3 regions of the Paenibacillus sp. TSA_86.1 genome follow, and region 2 is predicted to be linked to each of the others. Evidence: riboswitches for the same ligand, from Rfam matches in the RefSeq annotation. Region 2 holds a riboswitch; each other region holds the start of a gene.
What was found. A riboswitch is a leader RNA that binds a small molecule or an ion and turns the genes downstream of it on or off. The one in region 2 is predicted to bind S-adenosylmethionine.
Positions count from the first base shown of each region.

Region 1: it holds a riboswitch for S-adenosylmethionine, as region 2 does, so the genes downstream of both, ACUTVW_RS18650 (methionine ABC transporter ATP-binding protein) here and mmuP (S-methylmethionine permease) in region 2, are expected to answer to the same signal.
Region 3: it holds a riboswitch for S-adenosylmethionine, as region 2 does, so the genes downstream of both, metA (homoserine O-acetyltransferase MetA) here and mmuP (S-methylmethionine permease) in region 2, are expected to answer to the same signal.

Region 1 covers NZ_JBQZGE010000010.1:113,401-116,683, reverse strand. Annotated here, with positions in the region: gene ACUTVW_RS18655 (methionine ABC transporter permease) at 1-491, opposite strand, end outside; gene ACUTVW_RS18650 (methionine ABC transporter ATP-binding protein) at 491-1,525, opposite strand; SAM riboswitch class I at 1,647-1,785, opposite strand; gene ACUTVW_RS18645 (Cthe_2314 family HEPN domain-containing protein) at 1,963-2,682, opposite strand; gene ACUTVW_RS18640 (COX15/CtaA family protein) at 2,969-3,283, opposite strand, start outside.
Region 2 covers NZ_JBQZGE010000025.1:33,578-36,860, forward strand. Annotated here, with positions in the region: gene ACUTVW_RS26230 (GerAB/ArcD/ProY family transporter) at 1-206, shown strand, start outside; gene ACUTVW_RS26235 (Ger(x)C family spore germination protein) at 203-1,405, shown strand; SAM riboswitch class I at 1,543-1,644, shown strand; gene mmuP (S-methylmethionine permease) at 1,736-3,130, shown strand; gene mmuM (homocysteine S-methyltransferase) at 3,127-3,283, shown strand, end outside.
Region 3 covers NZ_JBQZGE010000001.1:783,212-786,494, forward strand. Annotated here, with positions in the region: gene corA (magnesium/cobalt transporter CorA) at 1-520, opposite strand, end outside; SAM riboswitch class I at 980-1,103, shown strand; gene metA (homoserine O-acetyltransferase MetA) at 1,231-2,148, shown strand; gene ACUTVW_RS03680 (aminotransferase class I/II-fold pyridoxal phosphate-dependent enzyme) at 2,173-3,283, shown strand, end outside.

The sequences.
Region 1 (3,283 bases), on a different contig from region 2:
GCCGTATAAGACACCAGCGTAACGATGGTAATCGTAACTCCGGCAAGCAAGCCAGGTAACGCCTCGGGCAGTAACACCCGTCTGACGATCTGTCCTGTGGACGCCCCCATTGCCTGTGCTGCTTCAATGACACCGCGATCCACTTCACGCAACGTATTCTCCACCAGACGTGCAAAATACGGAGCGGCCGAAATGACAAGCGGTGGAATGACACCAAGTACACCTGTCGCCGTACCCACAAGCGTACGTGTAAACGGAATAAGAGCAACAATTAATATGATGAAAGGTACAGATCGCAAAATATTAACAATGATCGATAAAATAACGTAGGTTATTCTTGATTTCGGTGAAGCCGAGCGGCCTGTCATAAACAGTATTACACCAAGCGGCAACCCCAGAATGACGGTAAACAAACCGGCAGCTGCTAAAATCTGCAGTGTCTCAATGGAAGCCGTGCCAACCTCTTCCCAGCGTACTTTGGAAAAATCCATTATCGCAACACCTCCACATCAAGTCCTTCTGCGGTTAGTTCAGACAAGGTCTGCTCCATCGCACGGGAGTCACCTTCGAAACGCACCGTCAGTTGACCATAAGGAACCTGTTTGATGGTAGAGATGGTGCCTTGCAATATAGCAAAATCCACACCTGTTTTGCGAACCGTTCTCGACAGAATCGCTTCATACGTTTTATCTCCGAGAAATGAAATCCTCACCAGCTTGGAGGATACACCTACTGGCAGCTCCGTTCCGGCATTCGCCAAAACCGTCTCTTCCAGTGCCAGTCCACCTTCGCTGTCACGTGAGACAAAATCTCTTGTAATCGCATGCTGCGGTTTCAAGAACACTTCCGTTACTGGCCCTTGTTCTACGATACCGCCTTGATGGATAACAGCCACTCGATCACAAATGTTCTGAATGACGTGCATCTCGTGAGTGATCAGCACAATGGTCAAGTTATACTTCTCGTTAATATCCAGCAACAGCTTCAGAATCGAATTCGTTGTCTGCGGGTCAAGTGCTGAAGTTGCTTCATCGCAGAGCAACACACTTGGATCACTTGCAAGCGCCCTCGCTATGCCTACCCGCTGCTTCTGTCCACCGGACAGCTGTGCCGGATATTTGCTGCTATGCTGCTCCAGACCCACCAGAGCCAGCATTTCCTTCACTTTGCGATCAATCGCATCCTTAGGTGTATTCACCAGTTTTAATGGAAAAGCGACATTGTCGTACACCGTTGCAGAAGACAGCAGATTAAAGTGCTGAAAGATCATCCCGATCTTGCGTCTTTGCTGCTGCAATTCGCCTTTGCTAAGCTCGGTCAGGTTCATACCATCCACCCAAACCTCCCCCTCCGTCGGGCGCTCAAGCAAATTGATACATCGAATCAAAGTACTTTTCCCCGCACCGGAGTGACCAATTACGCCGAATATTTCACCCTTCTGAATGCTCAGATCAAGGTTTGACAACGCAGTCGTTGCTTTGGCACGTCTGCCATATGTTTTGGTTAATCCAACCAGTTCAATCAATAGTACTGCTCCTTCCCCATCACCTACATATATCTTTACCCGAAGGAAGGGAAAACTCCCCTTTCTATGCAAAAAAGAACCCCTTTGCAGATACAAAGATGGCTCTTCACGTGAAATGACCTTCTCATCTGCCAAAATCATGCCACACATGATTCTGTAGGAATTAGCACCTAACACCTGCAATGAGAGGCATTATGCCATCATCACAGATCGGTTGCCGGGCTTCATCGGGCCTGTCCCTCCGCCACTCTCGATAAGAGAAATATAAAATTGTAGGTTTATATAGTTTCATGTAGTTCATCATGTATAATGACCGAACTGCATCAAATGCTGTATTATAGACAAGATTCCTTGTAAGTTTCGATCTGGAACTCAGTATAATTCAAAGTATTCCGATTTGTCAAATGGTATTATTTATTTCAAATACACGCATCCGTTTAACGTTTCATCATCTGTTTACGCCAGATTCGATTAATGTATCGATATGCCATATTCAGCGTCTCACAGACCATATCCACACCCTGCTGCATCTCCAGAAGATGCTGATCCAGATCCTCGAGCTTTACTTTTCCGCGCATCGTCTGATGTAACTGCCACAAGTCATCCTGCATCTCAGAGTTCATGTAGTGAATCTCCATATTACGTCTCTTGCGCAGTTTGCTCATCGGCTCCCGATAGGCTTCCTTAATCTTAATTAATTGCTGTGCCAATTCATGATGGTCGCGGTAATAATCAAATTGCCTTAGAACGGTATAATAGGAGAAATGAACCTTTGTTTTAGAGGTGTTTAATTGGAAAATCTCATTTAATACGGTACCTAATTTATCCAGAATAGCGAAACAACGAATAAATGCATCTTTGTAAAAATAAACGTACCGAGCATACTCCGCCTTTTCAGCAGAGCTCATATCTCCCGTAGAACCAGCTACCACTTTTCTGCGAAAATGGGCGGCTGCAAAATAACTCTGCTCCAGTTCATCCAACGAGGATATAAGTCCCTGCGTCCATACATACAATTTCCGATAATCGTGGTTCGGATCATGGTCTATATACATCTGTTTCTCAAAAGACTCGAGTGTGAACGCCATGGTATCCATAGCTTCCTTCAATTTCCCCTGATTCACTCGTGGCTTTTCTCCTAATAAAGTACGCAGCATAGATGGCCTCCTCTTTCCACTGATGAAGCAAAATATATGACTTCACAGCTGTTGAACAGCTGAAGATGCAGCTTAAGCCTATACTTAAGCAAAAATTTAGAAATAGCGTTCATCATTCGCTGATCAGGACAACTTGGTTTAGGTTGCCCTGCAACCTTCAACATCAAACAAAAGTCCACCTCTCCAATGATCTACATCACCGGATGGTGGACTTTCCAACATGGCCCAGCGCAGTTTCGGAACAATGCACTAACCTTTCTTGGTAAATACAAAATTCATAAGCTGTTTAGAAACGGTTCGCCGGACGGTGCAGCTTGTACACAAGGAAGCTCATGTACGTCAGAATACCAAACAGTATGGCAATGTCCAGCATATGTGCCAGCGCAACAAACATGTAAATTTCCGGACGGCTGATCGTCCACATCATGATCATACCGATGACCACTTGCATCAGGATCAAACCGACGGATAACACACCCAGTGTCCGCAATTCGCGATTATCCGGATGTTTACGATAAGCAAAATGTCCCAGGATCGCAATCACGATCACGAGCGACACCGCTGCCAGACGATGTGCAAAAGCAACAGCTACTCCGCCAGA
Region 2 (3,283 bases):
ATCTGTTTAAAGCCAAGAAGATGCGAACAATCATGTACGTGCTTCTGCCATTCATCTATCTAACGGCCATGATCCCCAAAAATGTATATGAAACATTTGCCCTCGGTGACATGCTGGGTAATGTTTCTGTCGTTTTGTTTGCCATTATGCCTCTGGTATTGCTGCTGCTGAGCATTATTCGTAAAAAAGGAGGTAAACACGCATGATTTCACTTCGGTTGTGGCTTCGTATCATCTGTGCGTTACTGATTCTTAGCCTCATTTCAGGATGCTGGAGCAGCCGGGAGATTGAAGATTTAAGTCTGTATGTTGGTCTCGGAATTGATGTCGGTCAAGAAACAAAATTTGAAAAAAAAATAGCTGCCCAGGGAGGGAACTACCCCAAAGAGAACAACGTCACCGCAACTGTTCAGATTGCTCCAGGGAAATCGAGTAGTCAGCAGAGCGATGAGGGAGGGTCACCTTCTTCTGGAAAATCATCCTACTCCAATGAACAACTTACCGGGGATTCGTTGCTTCAAATATTTCGTCAGTTTTCCTTGCGCCGAGATCGTCCGCTCATTGGACATCATCTGAAAGTGATCGTCATTTCCAAAGATATTGCTAAAAAGTATGGACTACAACAGTTGCTTGATTTTGTGCTGCGGGATAACGATATTCGCCCCAATTGCCTTGTGCTGATTAGCCATCACCGTGCGCTGGATGTACTCACTTCAAAAGATCCTTCCCGGATTCCGGCCTTTTATCTTACGGGAATCACAAATAATTCGTATATATCCAATAAGATACTGGAGCCTGTCTCGCTTGCCAAACTGGATGCGGAGATGCAGTCTGGCTCCAGCTTTCTACTTCAAAACGTGTTGAATGCGGACGGTGAGGATAAGTTTTCCGGGGGCAGCATCTTTAAAGCGAAAACAACGAAATTTATCGGGGAGCTTAACCAGACCGACCTGGAAGCATTATCTTGGATTATGCCTAAGGAACATGGTGGGGTCATCAAAACATATAGCAAAGAAGGCTTCACAATTCTCTATGAAATCAAGAAAAAGACCACAAAAATTATTCCGAAGGTGGTTCACGGCGACATTTCATTCCATGTCAAGGCAGAATCCGAGGGTTGGTTAATGGAGGATTGGCGTACCCCTGAAAAAGAAGAGAAGGGTGCATATCTGAAGGAACTGGAGAAGGATTTCGCCAAAATCGTAGATCAACAGATTGATCAAATGCTCTATAAACTTCAGCATACGTACAAAGCTGACGTTGCCGGTTTTCGGGATAGCATCCGAATCCATTATCCAAAAACGTGGAAAAAAGTAAAAGATAACTGGGATGAAGTATTTGCGACGGTACCTATTACGTATGAGATTAAAACGAGTATTGTGAATCCGGGATCTTCCACAGAGTAGTCGATACTCCCCAACCGGAATGCTTAATGTGTTAACTTGGCACCATGGGGTGTTGAAAGCTTTGCTTGAGTCAGACGTAGTGTTTATTTAAATGTTGACACATCAGGCAGCAGTCGATATAGTTATACAAAATCATTTTCTTATCCAGAGAGGTGGAGGGACTGGCCCTTAGAAACCTCAGCAACAGATCTGAAGGATACTGTGCTAATTCCAGCGGGTGAAAGCCTGATAGATAGGAGCGTTTGTTTTTATTTGTCAGTAGTGGCGCACTCTTCGGGAAGAGTGGGTCTTTTTTGTTTGTTCTGGATGAAGGAGCGGGGAGCAGGTTATATGGAGAATAGCAACGATAAAGGTCAATTTCAGCGAAAAATGCAAACCAGGCATGTGGTCATGCTCTCTCTTGGAGGCGTCATTGGAACAGGTCTGTTCCTTAGCTCGGGGTATACCATCCAGCAGGCTGGACCACTTGGTACGATTCTGTCCTATCTGATTGGTGCATTGGTGGTGTATCTGGTGATGCTCTGTCTTGGCGAACTGTCAGTACATATGCCAGAGACGGGTGCATTCCATAGTTACGCAGCCAAATATATAGGACCAGCTACAGGATACACCGTAGCCTGGTTATATTGGCTTACGTGGACCGTGGCACTGGGTTCGGAATTCACAGCCGCCGGGTTGCTCATGCAGCGCTGGTTTCCATCCGTGAACGTGTGGATCTGGAGTGCGTTATTTGCGCTGATGATTTTCCTCTTTAATGCATTCACGGTAAAACTGTTTGCAGAATCAGAATTTTGGTTTTCTTTGGTGAAGGTGATGACGATTGTGCTCTTTATCATTCTCGGTGGTGCTGCAATGTTTGGCATTATTCCAATGGCGGATGCGGAACCAGCTCCGTTCTTCTCCAACATTACAGCGTCAGGGTGGTTCCCATATGGAGCCACTGCGATTTTCATGACGATGCTGGCTGTCAATTTTGCCTTTTCAGGTACAGAACTAATTGGTATTGCCGCAGGGGAAACGGAAAATCCGGAGAAAACGATCCCGAAAGCGATCCATACCACGTTGTGGCGTTTAATCATTTTCTTTATTGGTACAATTGTCATCCTGTCTGCTCTTCTGCCGATGTCGGATGCGAGTGTGCTGGAAAGTCCGTTTGTGGCGGTCATGGAGCGGATCGGTGTTCCGTATGCGGCAGATGTAATGAACTTTGTTATTTTAACAGCGATACTTTCAGCAGCTAACTCGGGGCTATATGCTTCCTCACGGATGCTCTGGTCATTGGCGGATAAAAAAACCATCTCCCCATGGTTTGCTCGTCTGACCAAACGAGGTGTGCCATTCAATGCGCTTGTGCTTAGTATGGCTGGTGGTGCACTGGCTTTACTGTCCAGCATCATTGCGCCAGGGACGGTTTATATTACGCTCGTCTCCATCTCGGGTCTTGCTGTAGTGGTCGTGTGGATGAGCATCAGCGTGTCTCAATACATGTTTCGTAGACAGTATCTGCGGGAAGGACATAACGTGAAAGACCTGGTTTATCGAACGCCATTATATCCAATCGTACCTATCGTTTCATTTGTATTGTGCCTTGCATCCTGCATTGGTATAGCTTTTGACCCAACACAACGGATTGCTTTATACTGTGGTATTCCATTCATTATTTTGTGTTATATCGTGTATTATTGGACGGATCGTACGAAGAAGAAAAGAGGGCTGACTTCATGATTCAACGTGAGCAAACGAATGATATCAATGCAATACAGCACATTCTGGACAAGTATCCTGTTATGATTCTGGATGGTGCACTGGCGACGGAACTTGAACAGCATGGCTGTGATCTGGATGACCCGCTCTGGTCTGCACGTGTGCTGCTGGAGA
Region 3 (3,283 bases), on a different contig from region 2:
GACCGATAATCTCACTCAGGTGTGACTTTTTGGTATGCATCAGGATGTCTTCCTCAAGCTTCTCAATTCGCGCCTCAATTCGATCTCCAACGGTAAAGTAATTATCTACGATCAAGTCAACCAGCAGGTAAAGCAGGCGATCAGGGCTGCTGATCTCCTGTTCCCAGAGAATAGGCTTCAATGTACGTAATTCGCTGATTTTTTGTTTGGTAACCGTGATGATAAAATGTCTGCCGAGAAAGAGATTGAGTGCTCTCAGGAAAATTTCTTCATCATCAAAACGAATGCTATTAATAACGATAAAATAATGGTTCTCATAAATTTCAATCTTCGGACGCTGCTCCTCATCACTCAAGCAGTCCTCCACAGCCAGATCATGCATGGAAAAGAGCGGCTGAAGTACAGCCAGATCGTCCACGTCCGCATCAATCCAGTAAAATCCTTCCGTTGGTGGAGTCAGCGCTTGCTGAATGTCATCCACCGGGATAAATACACCATTGTTAACCAACCGGATTTTCATGTTATCTACTCCTTCTGCACCCGCCATCTTGGCGGATTTCATCATTAATATGGGCGCAAAAGAACAGATCAGCCGGTCGGCAGCGGAGCCTGATAATCAGGGCTGTACTGCGTTCATCAATCTATAATCAAACGGAAGAAACGTCCCGTTGCCGACATGCTGATGTCAATTCTCTATGCAGTTGTTCGGAATTCGACTGCCAGTTGGGCCTCGGGTCGCCATCCATTTAATATGTCACCTCTCACATAAGGGTTTATAAACACTTGTATAGTATACCGCTGGTCCAGAGTGCTTTCAAGCGCAAAAATGTGTCTATTTCGCGCTCTGAGGCAGTGTATGAAAACAGAGGATGAACGGTTCCGAGTGCAAGCCCAAATCAAACAACTGGTTCTTGACGTGAGGGCGGTAATGTTTTAAAGTAAAAGTTAATATATTTGAATTATAATTGAATACAGCGAAATCTTATCAAGAGTAGGTGGAGGGACCAGCCCGATGAAACCCGGCAACCGGCGAATAACGCACGGTGCTAATTCTTGCAGCGACCAAGCACCCTTGTGGTGCTGTTGTAACTGAGAGATGAGAGAGGCGCATATCTGTTTACATATGACCTTTCTCGGAATCCGAGAGAGGTCTTTGTCATATGCCCCAACTTCTCAGAACGTGATTTTTGTACCCAATGCGACCTATGAAAAAGGAGGAGTCGACTCACCATGCCAATTAAAATTCCGGATACACTGCCAGCAAAAGAAGTGCTTGAAGGGGAGAATATTTTCGTCATGGACGAATCATCTGCGTACAAGCAGGATATTCGACCGTTACGCATAGCCATACTGAATCTGATGCCTACAAAGGAAACGACCGAAACGCAATTGCTGCGTCTGGTGGGTAACACACCGATTCAAGTCGATGTTGTGCTGGTGCATCCCAAATCGCACACGTCCAAGAACACATCCCAGGAATATTTAGATCTATTTTACAAAACGTTTGATGAAATCCGGCACCGTCGTTTTGACGGTATGATCATTACCGGTGCACCGGTGGAGCAAATGGATTTTGAGGATGTGAACTATTGGGAAGAGATTCAGGAAATTTTTGAATGGACCAAAACCAACGTGACCTCAACGATGCATATATGTTGGGCATCACAGGCAGGTTTATACCACCATTTTGATGTACCCAAAGTTCCTCTGGATGAAAAGTGTTTTGGCGTATTTCCACATACAACGAACAAATCTCATGTTGCATTGATGCGCGGGTTTGATGAAGTTTTCAACGTTCCACACTCCCGCCATACCGAGGTAAGACGCGAGGATATCGAGAAAAACGATATACTTGAGATCTTGGCAGAGTCCGAAGAAGCAGGGGTATTCCTGGTTGCGACCAAGGATGGGAAGCAAATTTTTGCGACAGGACATGCCGAGTATGATCCATTTTCATTAAAATGGGAATATGATCGTGATGTTGCCAAGGGATTGGATATCGCGCTGCCGAAGAATTATTATCCAAATGATGATCCATCCCGTGTACCTCCAGCTACATGGCGTGCGCATGCTAACTTATTATTCTCTAACTGGCTCAATTACTATGTGTATCAGGAAACGCCTTACGATATTGGCCCACAAATCTAATCGAGATTACAGGAGGATACAGTAATGGATGATAACAAGTTGAAAATGGAAAGCCGTCTAGCTCAAATTGGGTCCATCAATGAACCGGTAACAGGTGCTGTTAACTTTCCGATCTATCAATCCACGGCGTTTCGTCACCCGAAGCTGGGACAAAGCACGGGGTTTGACTACATTCGTACAACAAATCCAACACGTAAAGTGCTTGAGGAAGCAGCAGCGGCGCTTGAGTCAGGAGATGCAGGCTTTGCCTGTAGCTCAGGTATGGCAGCGCTACAAACGATCTTTGCTTTGTTCAGTCAAGGGGATCATCTGATCGTTTCTCTTGACCTGTATGGCGGTACGTATCGTCTGCTTGAACGGATTTTGTCCCGGTTTGGTGTAACGGCAAGTTATGTGGATACCAATGATCTTGCAGCACTGGAGAACATCCGTCAGCCGAATACAAAGGCCATATTCATCGAGACACCAACGAATCCACTCATGATGATTACAGATGTGGAAGCCGTTGCTTCCTGGGCAAAAACGCACAACCTGCTGACCATTGTGGACAATACGCTTCTAACCCCATTCTTCCAACGTCCGATTGAACTCGGAGCCGACATTATCATTCATAGTGCGACCAAATATCTGGGTGGACATAATGATGTGCTCGCTGGATTAATTATTACCAAAGGTGAGGCCCTATCTGCAGAGATGGCATTCCTTCATAACTCCATTGGAGCCGTGTTATCGCCAAGTGATTCCTATCAATTAATGAAAGGCATGAAAACGCTGGCTCTACGCATGGAACGTCATGAGTATAACGCACTCACCATTGCGAAATTCCTGTTGGAACATCCGGCCGTTGCCGAGGTATTTCATCCGGGGTTGTCCGATCATCCTGGATATGAGATTCAGCAGAAGCAATCCTCCGGTAATACAGGTATTTTCTCATTCAAAGTGAAGGATGCACGCTATGTAGAACCATTGCTGCGCCATATCGAGTTAATTGCATTTGCTGAAAGTCTCGGGGGTGTAGAATCACTCATGACGTATCCAGCAGTGCAAACTCACGCGGATATTCCACTTGAGATTCGTGACGCGGTTGGAGTGGATGATCGCCTGCTCCGATTCTCGGTAGGCATCGAACATGCGG